Regions from separate parts of the Cetobacterium sp. ZWU0022 genome, predicted to be linked through region 1. Evidence: riboswitches for the same ligand, from Rfam matches in the RefSeq annotation. Region 1 holds a riboswitch; each other region holds the start of a gene.
The links. A riboswitch is a leader RNA that binds a small molecule or an ion and turns the genes downstream of it on or off. The one in region 1 is predicted to bind cobalamin.
Positions count from the first base shown of each region.

Region 2: another riboswitch for cobalamin. It lies ahead of L988_RS09570 (cobyric acid synthase); the one in region 1 lies ahead of L988_RS05445 (TonB-dependent receptor).
Region 3: another riboswitch for cobalamin. It lies ahead of L988_RS06505 (sirohydrochlorin cobaltochelatase); the one in region 1 lies ahead of L988_RS05445 (TonB-dependent receptor).
Region 4: another riboswitch for cobalamin. It lies ahead of L988_RS06755 (sirohydrochlorin cobaltochelatase); the one in region 1 lies ahead of L988_RS05445 (TonB-dependent receptor).

Region 1 covers NZ_JRJZ01000057.1:1,843-7,580, reverse strand. Annotated here, with positions in the region: gene L988_RS05460 (hypothetical protein) at 1-617, shown strand, start outside; gene L988_RS05455 (META domain-containing protein) at 660-1,046, shown strand; gene L988_RS05450 (NlpC/P60 family protein) at 1,033-1,500, shown strand; cobalamin riboswitch at 1,573-1,763, shown strand; gene L988_RS05445 (TonB-dependent receptor) at 1,770-3,740, shown strand; gene L988_RS05440 (hypothetical protein) at 3,700-4,287, shown strand; gene L988_RS05435 (DMT family transporter) at 4,301-5,155, opposite strand; gene glmS (glutamine--fructose-6-phosphate transaminase (isomerizing)) at 5,255-5,738, opposite strand, start outside.
Region 2 covers NZ_JRJZ01000117.1:102,303-108,040, reverse strand. Annotated here, with positions in the region: gene L988_RS09585 (MATE family efflux transporter) at 1-210, opposite strand, end outside; gene L988_RS09580 (flavin reductase family protein) at 283-960, opposite strand; gene L988_RS13695 (hypothetical protein) at 1,115-1,273, shown strand; gene L988_RS09575 (YMGG-like glycine zipper-containing protein) at 1,299-1,637, shown strand; cobalamin riboswitch at 1,793-1,970, shown strand; gene L988_RS09570 (cobyric acid synthase) at 2,098-3,585, shown strand; gene cbiB (adenosylcobinamide-phosphate synthase CbiB) at 3,582-4,529, shown strand; gene cobD (threonine-phosphate decarboxylase CobD) at 4,547-5,602, shown strand; gene L988_RS09555 (cobyrinate a,c-diamide synthase) at 5,599-5,738, shown strand, end outside.
Region 3 covers NZ_JRJZ01000082.1:18,325-24,062, forward strand. Annotated here, with positions in the region: gene L988_RS06485 (DUF11 domain-containing protein) at 1-668, shown strand, start outside; gene L988_RS06490 (hypothetical protein) at 738-1,202, shown strand; gene L988_RS06495 (DUF4402 domain-containing protein) at 1,277-1,762, opposite strand; cyclic di-GMP riboswitch class I at 1,805-1,880, opposite strand; gene L988_RS06500 (ATP synthase subunit I) at 2,040-2,297, shown strand; cobalamin riboswitch at 2,381-2,563, shown strand; gene L988_RS06505 (sirohydrochlorin cobaltochelatase) at 2,621-3,538, shown strand; partial or broken gene msrA (peptide-methionine (S)-S-oxide reductase MsrA) at 3,615-4,118, shown strand; gene L988_RS06515 (ABC transporter permease) at 4,182-5,405, opposite strand; gene L988_RS06520 (ABC transporter ATP-binding protein) at 5,402-5,738, opposite strand, start outside.
Region 4 covers NZ_JRJZ01000083.1:21,539-27,276, reverse strand. Annotated here, with positions in the region: gene L988_RS06765 (cation:dicarboxylate symporter family transporter) at 1-420, shown strand, start outside; gene L988_RS06760 (ABC transporter ATP-binding protein) at 451-2,160, opposite strand; cobalamin riboswitch at 2,315-2,491, shown strand; gene L988_RS06755 (sirohydrochlorin cobaltochelatase) at 2,612-3,454, shown strand; gene L988_RS06750 (ABC transporter substrate-binding protein) at 3,503-4,360, shown strand; gene L988_RS06745 (iron ABC transporter permease) at 4,393-5,388, shown strand; gene L988_RS06740 (ABC transporter ATP-binding protein) at 5,393-5,738, shown strand, end outside.

The DNA of each region.
Region 1 (5,738 bases):
TTCAGGAAAATATAGAGAAGCAAGAAAGTTTAGAAAATGTTAGAATTGTTCCTTTAAAAGAGGTATATCCTAATATTTATATCGAGCAGTTAAATGATGATATATTTAATGATACGAAAGAGATTTATATAGGGTTAGAGTTGCCTCAAAACTTGGATTTAAATATGAATTATAGAATTGAGGGAGAGGTATTAAGTCTTAGTTACAATAGAGTAAAAAAGGTTTTGATTGATAAAGTTTTTATATTAGCTATGAAAAATGAAGTTTCAAAGACGATAGCCTTAGATAAATGGTATATACCTGGGCAAAAAATATATATTGATGATTTTAGAGAGGTTCAAGGGTATTATTTATTAGAGGAAACGGGAGTATTGTCTGGAAAATATAGTGGTCTTAAAATAAAAGTAAATGATATAGAAGAAGAGATAGATGAGTTTGGAGAAAGTGAAGAGATAGATTTAGATTTTGGAAGAATGAAAATTGAAAATGGAAGAGCTTCTATTTGTATTGATAAGTTAAATCATTTAATTCAAGGGTCGGAAATTAATTATAAAATTTTTGATAAAAATGAAAATATTATAGAGAGTGTTCGTTTAAAGTTTTATATAGAAAATTAGTTTATAAAATATTATTAAATAAAAAAGGTGAGGTGTGAAATTATGAAGAAATTGGTATTAGTTTTGTTTGCGATTTTTTTAATGGGAGGATGTTTTGCTAAAAAGGTAGATGTGTTATCAAAAGTTCTCGATAATACTTACAGTTTAGAGAATGTAATTGAAGAAAGTCAGATTGATGTTTTTTTTCAGAAGGAAAAAATAGTAGGTAATTCTGGAGTGAATAGATATTTTGCAACTTATAAAATAGATGGAGATAAAATTTCTGTGGGGGAAATAGGTACAACTAGAATGATGGGACCAGAAAATTTAATGTTACAAGAGCAAGGGTATTTAAAAAACTTAAAAGAAGCACAAGAGGTTAGAATAACAGAAAATGGAATTCGAATAGTTACAAAAAGTGGAGTGGAATTAAATTTTGTTAAGAAATAAAAAAATATTAATAAATATAATGATTTTGTTTTTACTCTTGTTGACAGGGTGCTCATCAGCTAAAATTAGTGAAAAAGAAAGACAGGTTAGAGTAGTTAAAATTTCAGGCTTTTACAACAATTGGAAGGGGACTAAATATAGATTAGGTGGAACTACTAAATCAGGAGTAGATTGCTCAGCTCTTATGCAACACTTATATAAACAGAAGTTTGAAGTTAGTTTACCTAGGACAACTGAAAAGATGTCCTTAGAAGGGAAAAAAATAAAAAATAGAACTCACTGGGAAGTTGGAGATTTGTTATTTTTTAAAATTGGTAGAAAAAAAATACGTCATGTAGGTGTTTATTTAGGAAATAATAGATTTTTACATGCATCAACCTCTAGAGGGGTGATTATCTCTGAGGTTGATGATTATTGGAGTAAGCATTTGTGGCAAGTTAGAAAGGTTTTGTAAATTATACCTAAATTGTTATTATATTTTAAATGTACAGATAAAGTTTTTGTTATAAAAAAATTATATTGGAAAATATTAAGTAAGATGTGTTAACATGTGAAGTACTAAAAAATAACATCTTAATATGGAAGTGTGGTTAAATTCCACTACGGCCCCGCCACTGTAAAATTGACGAAAGCACAAAAGCTCACTGAGGTAACTTGGGAAGAGGTGCGAGTAGGGTGAAATGAGTCAGGATACTTTTAAGATGATACTTCGAGGGAGGAAAAATGAATAGAAAAATCATGGTGCTAAGTCTTTTGACTTACACAACTTTGGCTTATTCAAAGTTAGATGAGAGGATTATAAAACTGGAAGAAAGTGTTATAACCACAGATAATTTTGAAACCAATATCAAAGAAACAGGAGCGAATATAACAGTTATAACAAGTGAAGAGATAGTTGAAAAAGGGGCTCAAAATCTTGTGGATATTGTAAGGATGGCACCTGGAGTTATTGTATCACATTATTATGATAGTATTAGATTTGATGTGCGTGGAGCAGGGAGTCCTGTTCATGCAGAAAAAAATACCATAGTAACATTGGATGGAGTACCTATAAAAGGAGATCAGATAACAAATATTCCAATAGCAAATATTGAAAGAGTAGAAGTTGTTCCTGGCGGTGGAGGGATTTTATACGGTGATGGAGCTATTGGAGGAATTGTAAATATTAGATTAAAAAAAATTGATTCATTTTCAGAGGGGAAAAATTATTCAGGGCATATATCAGGATCTGTATCAAGTCATGAATCTAATAAATTTGGTGTTGGTGTGAATACAAAAATGACAGAAAAAATTGCAACAAGTATTGGATATAACTCTAGCTTACAAAGAAGTGATAAAAGAGGCGATGAATATGGAGATATATTTAGTAAAAGAAAGAACTTTGTGCTAAGTACAAAATATAATTTAAATGATGGAGAGATTGACTTTAGATATACAAGAGATGAAAAAAAATATGCTAAAGATGGTGATGTACCAGAGGATATTTATGAAAATGATAGTAGAAATCCGGGGAATATTTCAAGAGGTGAATCACATAGCAATGATTATTACTTAGGATATAGATATGATTTGAGTAAAAAAACTCAACTATACTCTTATTTAGGTTTTTATGAAAAGAAATTTGAAACACACAACCCTAAAAAGGGGGAAATAAAGCATGAAGATGATCAAGAGAAAATATATGGAAAAGTTCAAGTGAAACATAATTATACAGAGAGTGATTATTTTATGTTAGGAACTGATTTAACTAAAGAGATTGCGACTCCCCAGAAAGAGAAAAAATTAGATGATTCAACAAAAGATAGTTATGGAATATTCTTAATGAATGAAAATAAAAGAGGTAAATTTACATTTTTACAAGGTGTTAGATACAATACTGCAGAGTATAACTATTATTTTAGAAATAGATCACCTATTCCAGAAGAGAAGTGGGATACTAAAAATAAGACAAAGTATAATGACTATTCTTACACTTTGGAAACGAGATATTCCTATAATGAATCAGGCGTTGTTTATGGAAAATTATCTAGAGATTTTAGAACTCCGTTAATATCAGAGATGCGTTATACAGTAAATGCTGAAAAATTAAACCCACAAACACAAGATACAATAGAGTTTGGTGTGAAAGATTATATAAATGATACATATATAAGTTTGTCAACATTCTATAAGATGACAAGAGATGAAATCTATTATAGTGGTGAGGAGTATTCGAATTTCCCATATTATAATATTGGAGATACTGAGAGATACGGTGTAGAAATTTTTGCAGAACATTATTTTGAAAAGCTTACTTTAAATACATCAATAACATATATATATCACAAAATAAAAGATTCTAAATTTGATAGTTTAAAAGATAAAGAGGTTCCTTTTATTCCTAATTGGAAATTGGGATTTGGTGCAAGATATGAATTTACACCTAAAATAGTTGGAAACGCAGATGTAATTTACTATGGAAGATATTTTGACTCGGATGATCCTACAAATATCAGAAAAAAGGATCAAGGAGATTATGCAACTGTTGATATTTCATTGTCTTATAAACCTTTAGAATCTCTTACATTAACTGGAAGAGTTAATAATTTGTTTGATGAAAAATATGCAACATATGTGGGATATTGGGATGATACAAGACAATATAATAGAGGGGATGGAAGAATTTATACGTTGGAAGCGACTTATAAATTCTAAGGTAGTTATGAAGAGGCTGAGAAATATTTTAAAGGAAGCTAAAGAAAAAATTGTAAAATTAAACGGTGAAAGAGTTTGTAATCAGACGAGTAATAGTTGTGGTTGTTGTAATTGGGATTATTCTTTGATATCTTTAAAAGAAAAAGCAGAGATATTAAACTTTATTAGTTCTAATGATATTGTTAAAGAGAAAATTTTAAGGAATAAATTAGAGGATAAGGCATGTTATTTTCATGATAAAGAGAGTAAAAGTTGTTTGATATATGATTTTAGACCTATATGCTGTAGATATATTTCTTATAAAATATATGAAAAGAGTGATTGTTTTAAAACTTGTTCTCCTCTTGAACCGTGTAAAAAAGGGAAATCAACTGTAATAAGAATTGAAAAAGAAGAGGTTTGCATTTATGATAAAATTTTGAAAAAGTTTTCTTTGGATGAGAAAGAATATTGTTTTATAGATGATAAAGCGATACCTGAATATCAGGAGTATAAAAAAGGTCAAAATATAAAATTGAGTAGCATAATAGATGAATTAAAAAAGTGATTGCAATTTGCAATCACTTTTTTGATAATTTATAATTAAATAATGCAGCACCAATAATTATAAGACCACCTATCATACTGAAAATATCTGGAATCTCCTGCCAAACCATAAACCCAATTATAGCAGAGAATATAATACTTAAATATTGATATATAGATACTTCACTAGCTAAAGCATATTTATAAGCATAAGCTAAGCCAATCTGTCCGATTGTAGCGAAAATACCTGTTAGAATAAGATAAAGTAGTTGTATCCTGTTTGGGACTATAAATCCTTGAATAAGCATTGGCGGAATCATACCGATCATTGAAAATGCGGAAAACCATAAAACCAAAGTAGAAGGTTCTTCCATAGTTCTTAGATATCTTACTAGTGTATATGCCCCACCTGCAAAAATAGCGGATAAAAATCCGGCTAAAGCTGGTAACATTTCAAAACTGAATTTAGGCTTTATAACTAATAATGCTCCGAATAGAACGACAATAAGTATAGGAATTTGATGTCTTTCTAATTTTTCTTTTAAAAATAAAGTTGCAAAAATAGCAACAAAGAATGGTGAAAGTTTATTTAATAAAGCTGAATCAGCTAAATAAAGTTTGTTAATACAGTAAAAATTTAGAACAGCTCCTGTTAAGCCAGTTGCACATCTAAAAATCATAAATAATCTACTTTTATTGCTACTACCCCAGATATTTATATTTTGACCTTTCATAGAAAAGAGCAACATAACGACTCCTACGAGATTTCTGAAGAAAAGTTTTTCGAAAGTAGAGATATCACTACCAATAAATTTAACTGTAGCTCCCATTAAGGCCATACCTAAAGCGGACACACACATCCATAAAGTTCCTTTTAATCTATCACTCATAATATATTCCTCCCTTAATTCTAAAAGTATTATATCATGAAAAAATGTTAAATTCTACTTAAAAAGTATAAAAAAAAGAGCCGATTGGCTCTTTTTATATTATTCAACAGTAACTGATTTTGCTAGATTTCTAGGCTTATCCACATCAATTCCTTTTGCAACAGATGTAAAGTATGATAGAAGTTGAAGCGGTATAATAGCTAGTAAAACAGAGAAAACATCTTCAATATCATCAATTCCAATAAATTCATCAGATGCTTCGATAGCTTCTTTACAACTTTTTCTTGCGATAGTTGTAATGTGAGCTCCTCTAGCTTTTAGTTCTTTCATATTTGAAACGGTTTTTTCTAAAAGATTTGACTGCGTAGCTACAACTATAACAGGTGTTCCAGGCTCTATTAAAGCGATAGATCCATGTTTTAACTCACCAGCTGCAAAAGCTTCAGTATGTATATACGTAATCTCTTTCATTTTTAATGATCCTTCAAGTGCTGTAGCAAAGTCTACTCCTCTTCCAATATAGAACCCACTATTTTTATCTTTCATAAACTCTGCAACAGATTTTAAAAGATCTGTATTCTGA
Region 2 (5,738 bases), on a different contig from region 1:
CATACCAACTCCAGCAACTGAGTAGAAGAAAATCATATAAAATTGATTGGATAATCCAACAGCAGCAATTTCGCTTTCTCCGAGTTTTCCAACCATGATGTTGTCTAATAAGTTTAATGATGCCGTAATCAAACTTTGTAAAATGATTGGAATGGCTAGAGCCATTAACATTTTGATAAAGCTTTTTTCAAATTTAAATTTTTGAATCATATAACACTCCTTTTGTAAATTAAAGAGCAGATGGGTTATAAGCTGCCCATCTGCTCTTTTTATTTGTAATTATTATTTTTTCTTTTTTGCTTTGGTTTTAATTTTTTTCTTTGGTTTTCTAACGCTTCTTTCATCTTTATATTCAACATAAGATTTGATATGTTTATATTTCTCTATTAAAAGAGGGTTTTTAGCTACTGAGAATCCAAATTGTCCAATAGGTTTTTTAGACATTGGGAAATACTCTCCGTGGCAATAGTTTATTAAGTTAGCCCATTCGAAGTGAATCTTTCCCTTTTCATCGATTATATTTTTATTTATATGAGATCCAACAACCTCAGCTAAAAATAAATCATGAGTTCCTAGAGGTATGATTTGTTTAACTTTACATTCAATGTTTATAGGAAAATCCTCGATATAGGGTGAATTTACATGATGTCCTGGCTTTGAAGTTAAACCAAGATGTTTTATTTTATCGACATCTCTACCAGATATAACTCCACAATAGTCGGTTTCTCTAACTTGGAAAGTATTTGGAAGATTAACGGTAAACTCCATAGTTTCTTTTATATATTCATATGATAATCTTTCAGGTCTAATTGAAATTGAAAGCATAGGTGGGTTTGTACAGATAGTACCAGTCCATGCAACGGTAAAAGCATTTTCTTTACCATCTTTATTTTTAGATGTAATAACTACAGCTGGAACAGGATTTAAAACTACACTTCCTTTAAATAGTTCTTTAGTCATTTTGATTCCTCTTTCTTTAAATGTTTTATCTTATCTTTTTATTATACATCAATAATTATTCGATGTCTAGTTTCTGAAAGTAAAAAAAAGCTTGTAAAATTAAAAGAAACATTATATTAATATAGAATACTAAAAATAAAAAAGAGGTGAAAAAATGAAAAGATTAAGATGTGATGTTGGATTTGCGGATAGTTTATTGTTTTTATTAGGGTGGACACTATTAGTTGTAATAACTTTTGGATTGGCTTCACCATTCTTTTTATTCTCACTAATAAAGTTTATGATTAATAAAACTGTAATAGTGGAAGAGTAATAGATAGTTAAAAGGAGTGAATGAAATGAAAAAGATATTAATTGTATCAATATTTTCAGTTTTAATTTTATCAGGTTGCTCTAATGTAGGTTCTAATACAATAGGCTCAACAACAGTTGGTGCAGGAGCGGGAGCATTGCTAGGGCAAGCTATCGGTGGAGATAGTAAGGCTACACTTTTAGGAGCCGGAATAGGTGCAGCGGCAGGAGCATTAGTTGGATCAGTTCAGGATCAAACTCAAACGATAAAAGATGTGAATCAGCAACCGTATTACCAGCAACAACCACAATATACTCAGCCACAATATAATAACCAATATAATAATCAGCAAAATACAAAACCGTATTATAGTCAACCGTATTAAAAGATTAAAGAGCCTTCAATTGAAGGCTCTTTTTGTTATAATCTCTAACACAAATGACTAAAGATAGGTTTAAATGCATTATTTTAGTTTTGTTTATAAACGATAAATTTTAAAAATGATTGACTTGTACATTATCATTATGTATAATTATGATAAATATGTATAGTATTAATGGTTCAAGAAGTTGATTAAAAGGAAAGATGAGTGAAAATCTCACACGGTCCCGCCACTGTAAGGAGGACGAAATTAGACTAAGCCACTGTAATTTTATGGGAAGGCCTAAGAGTAGGATGAATCTGAGTCAGGATATCTGCCATCAATATTTTAAGAAAATATAAAATCTGCGGTGAACAGATTTATATTTAGATTTGTTTACATTCAATTCTAATTATAAAAATTTTATTCACTTTCGCACTTTTATATTTCCGCTAAACTTCAATTAAAGTTAGGAGAAAGATATATGAAACATAAGAATATAATGGTTGTTGGGACATCTTCAGGAGCAGGGAAGAGCATAACAGTAACGGGCTTATGTAGAGCATTTTTTAAAGACGGACACGCGGTATTACCTTTTAAATCTCAAAACATGGCACTGAACTCTTATATAACAAAATCTGGGCATGAAATGGGAAGAGCTCAAGCTGTACAAGCTGTAGCTTGTGAAGTGGATGCTCACTATACTATGAATCCTATTTTACTAAAACCAACTGGCGATAGAAGAATTCAGGTTATTGTAAATGGAAAATCTATCGGAAACATGGGTGGATTAGAGTATGGAAGTTATAAAACAGAGTTAAAAAAAGATATAATGCTTGCATATGATTATATAAAAAATAACAGTGAAATATGTGTTGTTGAGGGAGCTGGTAGTCCTGTTGAATTAAATATAAAGCAAGATGATATAGTTAATATGGGGTTAGCTGAGATGATAGATGCGCCTGTTATTTTAGTTGCAGACATTGATAGAGGTGGAGTCTTTGCTTCAATTTATGGGACAATTTGCTTGATGGAACCAGATGAAAGAGCTAGAGTAAAAGGTGTGATTATAAATAAGTTTAGAGGAAATGTTGATATATTAAAACCAGGGTTAAGTAAAATCGAGGAGCTAACAGGAGTTCCAATCTTAGGAGTTATGCCATACTTTGAACTAGACATAGAGGATGAGGATGGTGTTACAGAGAAGTTTAATAAAATAAAAAATAAAAAAGGTGAGATAAATATTTCGGTTATAAAATTGAAACATATATCAAACTTTACAGATATAGATGCTCTTTCAATAAATGAGGATGTAAATATAAAATATATTACATCAGCTCATGAATTAGGAGATGAAGATTTAATAATAATTCCAGGGTCTAAAAATACCATAGATGATTTGAAAGATATAAAAGAGAAAGGGATCGCTCAAGAGATTATAAAGCTTTCTAGAAGAGGCATTCCTATTGTGGGGATATGCGGAGGGTTTCAAATTTTAGGAGAGAGAGTTTTAGATCCGTATGGTATTGAAGGAGATATAAAGGAGCTACCTGGGTTAGGTCTTTTAGATATAGAAACTGTCATGGAAAAGGAAAAAGTTACAACTCAATACTCCGGAGTATTAAATGGTAACAGTGGTTTATTAGAAGGTATGGGAAGTATTTTTGTAAAGGGATATGAGATTCATCAAGGAGTTACATCTGGAAAAGAGATTTCGTGTACAGAGGATAATAGATTGATTGCAACAGTAAATGAAAATATATTTGGAACTTATCTACATGGAATTTTTGATAATACTGAGTTTTCTGATTTTATTTTAAATAAAATTAGAGAGAAGAAAGGTCTTGAAAAAAAAGAGTCTGAGATGGATTTTGATGAATATAGACTTCGTGAACTAGATAAATTAGAAGAAATATTTAGAGAGAATATAGACATGAAAGCTATTTATAAGATTTTGGAGGGCGAGGTATGAGCTTCACATTAAAATTTTTAATAGCGTATGTTTTAGATTTGATGTTTGGAGATCCGTATTGGTTTCCACATCCAGTTAGATTGATAGGTAACTATATAAATATAATAGAAAAAAATATCTATAAATTTAAAAATAAAAAATTTTGGGGAGCTATTATGGCTATAGTTGTTATAATTACAACGGCAATAGCTTCTTATTATATAGCTAAAAGCTCAGAATACTTAGAAATTTTCTTTCTTTATACAACTTTAGCAACAAAAAGTTTAGGAGCTGAAGGTATAAAAGTTTATAAAATTTTAAAAAGTGGCGATTTAGAAAGAGCTCAAAAAGAGCTATCATATCTTGTAAGTAGAGATACAGGCGAAATGGATGAGGTTCAAGTTGTGAGAAGTACAATGGAAACTATAGCTGAGAACTCTGTGGATGGGATAATAGCACCGATGTTTTATGCTTTTTTGGGAAGTTTAGTAATGATTGATGGAGTCTCTTTAGCATTACCTTTAGCTATGGGATATAAAGCTATAAATACTTTAGATTCTATGGTTGGATATAAAAATGAAAAGTATATTGATTTTGGAATGGCATCTGCAAAAATAGATGATCTCTTTAATCTTATACCAGCTAGATTATCAGGAGCTTTAATTATTCCAATAGCAACTTTTCTTTTGGGAATGGGAATGAAAAAACCTTTAAAGATATTTTTTAGAGATAGAAAAAATCATTCGAGTCCAAATTCTGGCCATCCAGAAGCAAGCTTTGCAGGAGCTATTGGGGTTCAGTTTGGAGGAAAGACTAGATATTTTGGAAAGCTTTATGAGAAGCCAACAATAGGAGATAAAATAAAAGAGTTTGAAAAAGAGGATATAAAAAAATGTTATAAAATTATGTTTATGACATCTTTGGTGGGAGTTGTTTTATTTAGTAGTTTAATACAATTAGTATAAAGATGGGATGTGAGAACATGGATTTACATGGTGGGAATATTTATAGATTGAAAAGAGAGGATGGAGTAGAGGTATTAGATTATAGTTCTAATATAAATCCTTTAGGGGTTCCGGAGAGCTTTAAGAAAGCAGTTATAGAAAATTTCGAAGCTTTGGAGAAGTATCCGGATATAGATTATGTAGAGTTGAGACAATCTATAGCAAACTATAATAGTTGCTCAATAGACAATGTTGTTGTTGGAAATGGAGCCACAGAAGTTTTATTTTTATATATGAAAGCTGTAAAAGCTAAAAAAGTGCTTATAATAGCTCCAACTTTTGCAGAGTATGAAAGAGCAGCAAAAGCAGCAGGAAGAGATGTAAAATTTTTCCCACTGAGTAAAGATTTTTCATTGAATGAGAATCTACTAATGGATTTTATAACTGATGAAGATGTGGTTGTAATGTGTAATCCAAATAATCCAACAGGAAAATTCCAAGATTTAGATAAAATAAAGAGGATAGCTAATTTTTTAGAAAGAAAAAATAAAAAATTATTTGTAGATGAAGCGTTTATAGAATTTGTGGACGGGTGGAAAGATAAAACTTCTTTTTTATTAAAGCATAAAAATATTTTTATATTAAGAGCTCTTACTAAATTTTTTGCTCTTCCAGGGGTTAGATTAGGTTATGGTTTAACTTTTGATGAAGCTATTTTAGAAGAGATAAGAAATATAAGAGAACCTTGGAGTGTAAATGGAGTAGCAGAGATTGCAGGAAAAACCATGTTATTAGATAATCTATACATTCACGAGACAGAGGCTTGGATAAAAAAAGAGAAGATTCAATTTTATGAGGAACTAAAAGCTTTAAAAGGAATTGAAGTTACACCAACAGAGACGAATTTTATCTTAGTTAAGTTGTTAAATGATGATGCTAAAAGTTTCAGAAAGAAGATGATAGAGAATGGTGTGCTTGTTCGTGATGCATCTAACTTTATGTTTTTAGATGAAAGCTATATCAGGCTTGCCATAAAAGATAGAAAGAAAAATGAAAAGGTATTAGAAGCTTTAAAGAAGGTGCTTGGAGAATGAAAGGATTCGTTTTAGCTGGAACAAGAAGTGGGATAGGAAAGACAACAGTTTCTATGGCTCTTATGTCAGCTTTTTCAGATGTTTCACCATTTAAAGTTGGTCCTGATTATATCGATCCAAGTTTTCATAAGTTTAT
Region 3 (5,738 bases), on a different contig from region 1:
TTTTGAATAAGCTTAGTTATGGAAAACAATTCAGTAAAAGTACATATTTTATAGCTAAAAATAGATATTATATTGAAGGAGATGAAGAAGAGAATAGATTTTTAATTGGATTAGCTTATAGAGATGCAAAAGATAATTCATACCATTCTCTTAATAAGTATGAGTTTAACTATTCGAAAAATATTGTAGATGAAAATTATAAAAAATATACACATATAATAAGAAGTGCTCATAACTTTCAAAGTAAAATAAACAGTGAAAAAAATATAACGCTAGCTGCGAAAAGCAGTAATATAAAATATGATGGAACAGAAAGTAGTTATAGAAGCTATTTACTTGCAGGAGGAATAAGTTATGATCTTTTTGACAACTGGACAGCTGGAATTAATTTGGCAACTTTATTTGATAGTGAAAAAAATATAGATTATGGTTTAGGATTCGAACTAGGTTATATATTTAAAAGTAATTTATGGTTATCTTTAGGATATAATTTTGTTGGTTTTAGGGATAAAGATTTTGATCCAAATGGAGAATTAGCTCAAGGATTGTTTCTAAGATTTAGAATGAATATAGGAGATATGTTTGATAGATTTAAAGAAAATGGAAAGAAAGAACCTCCAGAGAAAGTAGAGATAGTAGATGTGTATAATTTACCTAAAGAAAAATAATAAAGGTTATTTATTTTATGAAAATGTGATATACTATTAATCTGAGAAAATGTTATGGAGGAATTTCCAATGAATGAGATATTAGTAAAAATTTCAAAAAAATATATGATGGCTTTAGAAAAACAAAGTCCTGAGGATAAAGAGAGTAATATAATATACGGAAAGATATTAAATATATTAGAGAAAAATCCTGAATTAAATCTTTTTGGTCTTTTAGAAGAGTTAAACAAAGGAAAGAAGTTTTATGAGAAGAACAAAGTCAGAAATCGTAGAGATAGATTAACAAATCTAGATATTATGATAAAAAATGCAAATACAATTGTAGATAATCTTTTAGAAGAAGATGAAGAGAGTCTAAGAAGAATAGAGAGAAGCTTAAATAGAAGTGATATTTATAGAGATAGAATGGCTATGAATATTTTATTAGCAGAGTTTCCATCACACGAGTTACACGAGGTTTATTATACAATAAAAAATGATCAATGTAAGAAGTTTTTATTAGAAGTTGTAAGCGAAATAAGAGCTGAAAGATAAAAATAAGACATCCTTTGTAATAGTAATTATACTGTTATGAAGGATGTCTTTTATTGTGAATTTGATTATGACAATTAATTATAACGAGCTTTTAAAGTGAAATTCCCTGAATATATTCCCGGAGCTTGGTCACGACTTACATCAGTCGAAGCAGCAATATTCAGAATCTGTTTTCCTGAATCAGATAATTCAATAACATCATTTCCAGGAGTAATCCATTCACCAGGTTTATTTATTTGAGTACAATTAAATAAAATTGTGAAACTATTATTCCCATTTTTTAAAGGAACTCTAAAACTATCTCCTTCAGATTTTACACCTTCAAAAGTTATTCTAACTTTCGAATTAGATTCTCCTTGAAGCGAGAAACTAGAAAAAGCTTGATTGAAAGTTCCAGGTAAAATATCGCCGAACTCTAGATCTTTATCAGCTTTTACTGTTAGCGGTTTTAAAACCTTAGCATTAATCTGCATTATTGCTTGATTAGACTGTCCTTCATTTGATAAAAGATTTAGAGACACCACCCCAAATAAAGTGCTTAACATTAAAATTTTTCTCATTAATTCCCTCCTAATAAAAACAAAAAAACCAGCTACACTATAAAGTGTAGCTGGTTGTCATTTAAAAGACCCTGTAGCTTTGCGTCATAAGGTTTCCCTTATTTTGCCAAAATATAAAGACTGTATTAAAATAATATAACAAAAAATAAAAAAAGTCAAATACTTTTATTGTATATTTTAAAATGTAGATTAATTGCAAGGAAAGTTGTTTATTTTACAGTAAATAAAAATATGGAATTAATGGTGTAAATTCTTTAAATATAAGGAGATGAGTAGGATGGTTATTGCATTTGTAGGTGGGATTGTTTTAGGGTTTTTATTTTTTTATAGTCTAGATTTTGGAGTAAATGAAAGTAAAAGATTTAAAAATCCGTCATTATTTATATTTATCACATCTCTAGTGAGAATTATTATTCTTTTAGGGGGTTTTTATTTCTTGGCACAAAATAATGGTTATAACTTTTTTGCAGCATTAATCGGAGCTTTAGTGTCTAGAATATATATTGTATATTTTTATAAGAATAAAAGAAAATAGATATTTAAATATCAACATAATATATATATAGCTCACGGAGTATTCTTTTTTTATAGAATGATTGAAAAAAATACAATGTAATGATAATATACCTCTGTAATGGTTCGAAAGATTAAAAGGGAATTGAGTGAAAAGCTTAAACGGTCCCGCCACTGTAAAGAGGATGAAAATAGGTTAATCCACTGAATTTTTATTTTAAAATTTGGGAAGGAATATGAGTAAAGTGAATCTGAGTCAGGAGACCTGCCATTATAATCTGCGAGGACGGAGAAGAGTTTAAGCTCTTCTCTCAAATTTAAAATTATATTTGGGAGGTTATTTTTATGAAAAAATTATTATTATCACTATTTTGTTTGTCATCAGCATTAATTCTAGCTCATGGTGAAGAAGCTTTTGAGGACTCAAATTTTTATACAGGGGGAAAAAGTGCTATAATTATGACACATTTTGGAACTACACATAAAGACACGAGAGCTAAAACAATCGATAGAATCAATCAAAAAGCAATTAAGGCTTTTGAAGGAAAAGCTGATGTTTTTGAGGCTTATACTTCGAGAATTGTTGCTAAAAGAGTAGAGGCTAACGAGGGAATAAAGAAGTATAATCCGAGTGAAGTTTTGACTTCATTAAAAAAACAAGGGTATAAAAATGTTATTATACAACCAACAAATATAATAGATGGTGTGGAAATGGAGTCAATAAAAAGAGAGGTTTTACTTCATTCAAAAGATTTTAATAATTTGAGAATAGGGGATGCACTTCTAACAGATCCACATCATTATGAAGACGCAATAAAGGCGATAATGAAAATAGCAGCACCTCTAGGGAAAAGAGAAGGAGTAGTTTTAGTAGGACATGGAACATATAATTCTGCTACTTCAGCTTATGCAATGTTTGACTATATGGCAAAAGATATGAATGAACCAATTTATGTGGGAACAGTTGAAGGATATCCAACTTTTGAAACTGTTGTGAGACAATTGAAAAAAGCTGGAAAGAAAGAAGTTGTCTTAATGCCTATGATGTTTGTAGCTGGAGATCATGCAAAAAATGATATAGCTGGAGATTGGAAAGAAAACTTAGAGAAAGAGGGATTCAAAGTAAAAGTAAAATTAACTCCTTTAGGAGAGATTCCTGAAATTCAAGATATGTTTGTAGGGAATGCAAAATTTTTAGAAAAGCATAGAAGTATTGATATTATAGAAAAAAAAGCTGGATATGCAAAAAGTAAAGATATTTAGTATTAAAATTAACAAATTTTGTATATAATGTAGATGAGGTGATTTTATGAAAATTAAAAATATCGATTCAAACTTAAATATTCATGAGATTTATTTAGCCGGAGGATGTTTTTGGGGAGTAGAGGCTTATATGAAAAAAATATCTGGAGTGATAGATGTTGTTTCAGGTTATGCTAATGGTTCTACAGAAAATCCAAGCTATGAAGATGTTATATACAGACATACAGGTCATGCCGAAACAGTAAAAGTGATTTATGATAGAAATATTATAGATTTACCTCTACTTTTGAAATATTATTTTAGAATTATTGATCCAACTAGTTTAAACAAACAGGGTAATGATAGAGGAACACAGTATCGAACAGGGATTTATTATACTGATTTAAATGATAAATCAATAATTGATAAGGAGATATTAATTCTACAGCAAAGTTATTCTGAAAAAATTCAAATTGAGATAAAAGTTTTGGAAAATTTTTATTTGGCAGAAGAATATCATCAAAATTATTTAAAGAAAAATCCAAATGGTTATTGTCATATTGATTTAGAAAATTTTGAATCTATTTTAGTTGATAAAAAATAAAAAAATAAAAAGATAAAACCCCGTTTTAGTTTTTAACTATACGGGGTTTATTTTTTTAAGTTATTCAGCTCTTAAAGCATCTATAGGATTAAGTTGCGAAGCCTTTTTAGCTGGTGTGACTCCGAAGATAACTCCGATGAATGTTGAAACTCCGAGTGCTAATGATATTGAAAATATCGAAAATACTGGAGGGATATTTACAAAGTATCCAATTATAAGAGCTAACGAAACTCCAATAACTACACCTACAACTCCACCGATTCCTGTTAAAATAACAGACTCCATTAAAAATTGAATTAGTATATCTTTGTTTGTAGCACCAATTGCTTTTCTTATTCCGATCTCCTTTGTTCTTTCAATAACACTAACTAACATTATATTCATAACTCCGATTCCACCAACAAAAAGTGAGATACCAGCAACAAAAGTTATAAATAGATTTAAAGTACTTAGAATTTTATCAAATGAAGCAGCAGCATTACTCATAGTTTCAACTTGATATAGTCCTTTAACTCCGCTAATATCCTCTAAAACTTTATTAGCAGCACTCATATCAGTAGCTAACTCTTCAGGGTTTTTAGATTCTACAATTATAGAGTTGTATCCTCCTGTAGATAGATTATAAACTTTATCATATGTGTTAAGTGGGGTTCTCATAAATCTAGGGATTCTTTGTCCACCCATAACTTTCACAAGTTCTTCTAATGGATTTTTAAAAACTCCAACAATTTTATAAGTGATAGGGCTATTTTTTCTTCCAATAGCAAAAGACATCTCATTTCCAACAGCATTTTCTGAACTACCAAAAAGACTTTTAGCGGTAAGATTATCTATCACTAAGATTTTCTCACCTTTTTCATATTCAAATGGAAGAAAAGCTCTACCGTAAAGATATTCAGCTTTGTCAATTTTCTCATAGTCTGGAGTAGTTGCAGTGAGCTGTATCATCTCACGTCTACGCCCCACTTCAATAAAAACTCTAGTACTTATATTTGCACTTACATTTTTAAAAAGATTAGTTGATTTTAAACTTTCTATTATCTCTGGTTCTAAAAGATATTTCCATCTAAACTCTTCATCATCTTTATCAACTGAGATTGTAAATTTTCCATATCCGCCCTCTTTTAAATCTCCAGTTATATTTTGTTGTCCACCTTTTCCAATAGCAGACATTGTTATAACAGAAGAGATTCCGATTATAATTCCGAGCATAGTTAAAAATGATCTGACTTTATTGCCTCTTAAATTCTGTATAGCACCTTTTAAACTTTCTAAAAAATTCATACATTTCTCACATCCTCGATAACCTGACCATCTTTGAATCTGATAACTCTTTTACAAGCTTTACCTACCTCAGGTTCATGTGTAACTATAATTATAGTTTTCCCCTGTTCGTTCAACTCTTTAAAAAGTTGCATAATCTCTTTCTCAGATGTACTATCTAGGTTTCCAGTGGGCTCGTCAGCTAAGATTATAGAAGGCTCATTTACAAGAGCACGAGCTATGGCTACTCTTTGCCTTTGTCCTCCCGAAAGTTCATTAGGTTTGTGATCTAATCTATCCCCTAATCCTACTTTTTCGAGTACAGCCTTGGCTTTTTGAGCTCTTTCTTTGTGA
Region 4 (5,738 bases), on a different contig from region 1:
ACTGCAAGTTTCGTAGCAAGTTTTGGTACAACAGCAGGAATGCAAGGATGTGCAGGAATATTCCCAGCATTAACAATAGTATTCGTAACTAATATGAGTGGACACTCTGTAGATATGACATTAATAGTTATGTCAATAATAGTTGTGGCAATCAGTTCGTTAGGAATCGCAGGAATTCCAGGAACGGCAACAATGGCAGCATCAGTAGCTTTATCAGGTACTGGTTTAGCAGCTATGTTCCCTTTAATCAATCCAATTTTAGCAATCGACCCAATTATCGATATGCCTAGAACAATGTTAAACGTAATCGGATCGGTTACAAATGCATTAATGGTTGATAAGAGTTTAGGAAATCTAAATACTGAAGTTTATCAAGATATGGAAGCAGGAAGTGAAGCAAACTCTTCTGATGATGAATAATTAAAAAAGTCACCTTTGGGTGACTTTTTTTTATCTGATTCCATTGTAAAGTTTGTAAAATTTTCCTTTTGAAGCCAAAAGTTCTGAGAAGCTTCCTTCTTCAACAATATTATTTTCACCAAGGACATAAATTTTATCAAAATCCTCTAGTAAACTTAATCTATGAGTTATAGCTATAAGAATTCTATCGCTATATTCCTCTTTTATATTTTTTAAAATAGATTTCTCATTTATGATATCTAGTGCATTTGTAGCTTCATCTAAGAGAATTAAATCTGGATTTTTTAGGAATAATCTAGCCATGGCAATCTTTTGTTTTTGTCCAGAGCTAGCATGAACTCCTCCTTCTCCAATTATAGTGTCTTTTCCAAGAGAAAACTTATCAAAAATCTCATATACATAGGATTTATCGATTGCAAATTTTATCTCTTCATCTGAGAAATTTTCTTTAACAAGAGTAATGTTTTCAATCATGCTTCCATTGATTATATAATCACTTTGATCTACAATGGCCAATTTGCTTAAATAACTTTTAAAAGTTATTTCGTTTAAAGGAATTCCATTGATTAAGATTTTACCTTCAGTTGGAATAAGAGATCTTTTTAAAAGAGAAGCAGTAGTACTTTTTCCAATTCCACTTTCACCGACTAAAGCGATTTTTTCGCCTTTATTTATTTTTAGATTAAAGTTTTTTAAAATACTGTTTTCTTCAAAAGAGAAGCTTATATCTTTAAATTCGATAGATTTAATCTGCTCGTTGAAATCAAAATTACCGTCAGGTCTATCTTTTAAATTTATAATCTCATTAAAACGATTAACTCCAGATATTCCTTTCTGATAAATATCAACTAAGCCAACCATTCTCATAATACGTAATCTAAATCGATCAACAAGCAATAAGAAAGATAGTATAATCCCCATAGTAACACCATCTTTTATATATAGATATCCACCTGCGAGTATAATTATAAGTTGGGTTATATTAGAATAGAATGTAACTCCAGAAACAATTAAACTAGATGGAATCATATTTTCCTTCTCGCTATTCAATAAAGATTGATTTTTTTCTAGAAATTTATTTTCTGCATATTTTTCTAAATGATTATCTTTTAAAAATGAGATGGTTCTTAGAGTGTCATGAAAATTAGAGGATAGTATTCCTGAGTTTTTTCGTACCAATCTATGTCCAGCTTTCATTTTTTTATTTTCTTTATATACAAAGAAAAGAGTCAATGGAAGAGGAAATAAAGTTATTAGAGATAACTTTAAATCAAAATCAATCATAATGAAAATGGATGCAATAATTGTAATAACCGAAAATATAAAGTCTTCTAATCCTCTGTGACAAAGTGTTGAAACACTATCTAAATCACTTATTACTCTAGAAATTAGATCACCACTTTGATTTTTTTTAAAAAATTCAGCAGGTTGAGATAATAATTTCTTCACAAGGTCATTTCTCATGGATTGTTTTATTTTACTTCCCATAAGTTTTCCATTAGCTTGAGAATGAACTGCAAAAGCTAGACGAAGTATATATAAAACTATTAAAATTATTGAAAACTTTAGCAGTAGATTTATATTTTTAGTTGGTAAGGCCTCATCAATTAAATTTTTTATTAAAAGAGGAGAGTAGATATCTATAGCAGTCATTGCTAGTCTTATCGAAAGAAAAAAGAGTAGTAATTTTCTTTCTTTTTTTAAATAATATAACAAAGATTTAGATGAAGTTATTTTCATAGAGTTATCTCCTTTGTGTGTTATTAATTTAATAGTAACTTTTTTTATATATAAAAGTCAATACTTTAAGATATAAATAATATAAATAATAGATGATAATGTTATAAATTTTAGATAATTTGATTGAAATTTGTACGATAAAGTGTTAATATTACATATAAAGAAGAGTAATGGTTCTATAGATTAAAAGGGAATTGAGTGTAAATCTCAAACGGTCCCGCCACTGTATAGAGGACAAAAGCAGTAATACCACTGAAATGAAAAGTTTTGGGAAGGGCTGTTAGTAGGATGAATCTAAGTCAGGAGACCTGCCATTATTAAAGATTCTGCGAGGACGGAGAAGCATAATATTGATATATTTGACTTCTCTTTAAAATTCATTGATAAAAGAGAGGTTTTTTTATTGGTGAAAAATTTGTATTACTATAAAAAATGTATATGAGGAGAGAAGATGGATTTTTATAAGGACTTAGAAAAAGGAGCGGTTGTAGTTGCTCATTTTGGAACTACACACGAGGATACTAGAGAGAAAACAATAGATGTTATAAATAAAAAGATAAAGGCTGAGTTTCCAAAATTGGATTTTTATCAAGTGTTTACTTCAAGAATAATAAATAGAATTTTAGCTAAAAGAGGAATAGAAAATTTAAATACAACTCAAATTTTAGAAAAATTACTGGTGGAGGGATATAAGCATGTAATCCTTCAGCCAACATATATAATAAATGGAACAGAGATGGAAGCATTAAAAAGAGAAGTTGAAAGTTTTACAGATAGATTTGAAGATATAAGAGTTGGAACTCCACTTTTGACATCAGTAGAAGATTACTTTCATCTTTTAGAAGTTTTAGAAGATGAGATAGGAGATTTATCGAAAAGTGAAGCTGTCGTTATGATAGGTCATGGAACGGAACATCCAGCACACTCAACATATCCTATGTTAGATTATATAGCTAGAGATTTAGAAAAACCTATTTATGTAGGAACTGTGGAGGGATATCCAGGGTTAGATAAGGTTGTTAAAGAGCTAAAGAAAGATGGAAAAGAGAAGGTTACACTTATGCCTCTTATGTTTGTTGCTGGAGATCATGCAAAAAATGATATAGCTGAAGACTGGAAAGAGGCTTTAGAAGAGAATGGGTTTGAAGTATCTTTAAACTTAAAAGGATTAGGAGAAATAGAAAGAGTTCAAAATATTTTTATTGAAAAGGCTAGAGAGTTAGAAAATATAAGACCTGAAGATATTCTTGTAAAAAAAGCTGAATATGCAAGAGGGAGAAAAGCAAGCCATTAAACTTGGAAGAGATAATCTCTTCCGTTTTTTATTCAAAGGAGAAAGAATATGAAAAAATTATTTTTATTTTTATTACTAACTACGCTTACCTTTTCAAGTGATTCTATAAGAGTTGTATCAACATCACAATTTACAACTGAGATGTTGTTGGCTATAGGAGCAGAAGATTATTTGATTGGAACATCTTTTTTAGATGATGAGATTCTTCCAGAGCTCCAACAGAAATATAATAAAATTCCTGTTTTAGCAGCAGGAGCCCCAACAAAAGAGTTATTTTATTCATTGAATCCAACTTTTTTAACAGGATGGCAATCAATAGCAACACCTAAAAATCTAGGAACTATTGAAGAATTAAAAGAAAATGGAGTAGAAGTTTTTTTTACAAAATCTCAAAAAACATCAAATATAGATGATATCTATGAGGATATTTTATATTTTGGAAAAAGATTTAATCTTGAAAAAAATGCAAATCAAGTTGTAAAAAATATGAAGTCAGAGATAGAAGAAGTGAAATCAAAAAATTTAGGAAAGAAAAAGATTAAAATATTTGCTTATGATAGTCAAGAGTCAGCACCATTTGTAATTGGAGGAAATGGAATAGGAAATACAATGATGGAAATAGCTGGAGCTGAAAATATTTTTAGAAAAAGTAGCTTTAGTTTTGGAACTGGAAGTTGGGAGAAAATATTAGATGAGAATCCCTTAGCAATAATTGTTATAGATTATGGAGATAAAAGTTATGAGTCAAAGATAGATTTCTTAAAAAATCGTTCTCCAATATCAGAGCTTGAAGCTGTAAAAAAAGATAGATTTATAAGAATACCTCTAAGTTATCTATCTTCGGGAATAAAAGTGAGTAAAGGAATTGAAAAAATTTCAGAAGGGTTGAGTGAGGAGCAAAAGTGAGAGTGCAGAGCAAAAATCTTATATTAATTTCAGTGACTTTAATATTTATTTTAGGAACTATAGCTGTTACAGTAGGAAGTGTTTCTCTATCACCATTGCATGTTTGGAAGATTATAATAAACAAAAGTTTGAATAGAGAGATTTTTTCTATCGAGTGGAAAAAGTCGACAGAGATGATTGTGTGGAATTTGAGAGTTCCAAGAGTCATATTATCTCTTTTAAGTGGTGGCGGATTGTCATTAGTTGGAATACTAATGCAAGCATTGACAAAAAACTCATTGGCAAGTCCATATATTTTGGGAATCTCCTCTGGAGCTAGTACTGGAGCTGTGATATCAATTGTTTTAGGAGGATTACTAGGAATAGGATTTTCTCCAGGGATAGGGGCTTTTATATTTGGAACACTGACAGCATTTTTAGTTTTTTATTTAGCTGGAAATGGAGGATACTCTAGTACAAAACTTGTATTAATAGGGGTAGCCGTGTCTTCGCTTTTTTCGGGAGTTACTACTTTTTTAGTTACAACAGCTAAAAATGAAGCTCAGTTGAGAGGAGCTATGTTTTGGATATCGGGAAGCTTAGCTGGTGCAAGATGGGATAGTTTGACAACTCTTTTTATTGTTCTTTTAATATCAATAGGACTTATTTCACTAAAGTATAGAGAACTAAATATTTTAATAGCTGGAGATGAGTTGGCAGAAACTTTAGGTGTGGATGTAAAAAGATTAAGGTTTTTGATAGTTATGGTGTCTACTTTTTTAACAGGATTTATAGTATCTGCAACTGGAGTAATTGGGTTTGTTGGATTGGTGATACCTCATATTTGTAGAGGTTTTGTTGGAAGCAATCATAAAAGATTAATACCGTCAGCAATTCTTTTAGGAGCAGTATTTTTGTTAGGAACAGATACATTGACAAGAGCAGTTTTTAAAACCCAAGAGATTCCTATTGGAGTAATTACTTCAATGTTAGGTGCACCATTTTTTATGAGCATGTTAAGAAAAAATAGTTATAATTTTGGAGGATAGATTTGTGATAAAAATAGAAAACCTAGACTTTAAAATAGATGAAAAAGAGATTTTGAAAAATATAAGGTTAAAAATAAAAAAAAGAGAGTTTATAGGAATTATAGGAGAAAACGGATGTGGGAAAAGTACGTTATTGAAAAATGTTTACCGTAACTATATCCCACAAAAAAATAGTGTATATTTAGACGATATAGAACTTAATGATTATTCAGTAAAAGAGTTATCAAGAAAATTATCAGTACTTAGTCAAAACCAAAAGATAAATTTTGATTTTTCTGTTAAAGAGATAGTAGAAATGGGAAGATATAATAGAAGCTCTTTATTTACTAGTAACTCGAATGAAAAAGATA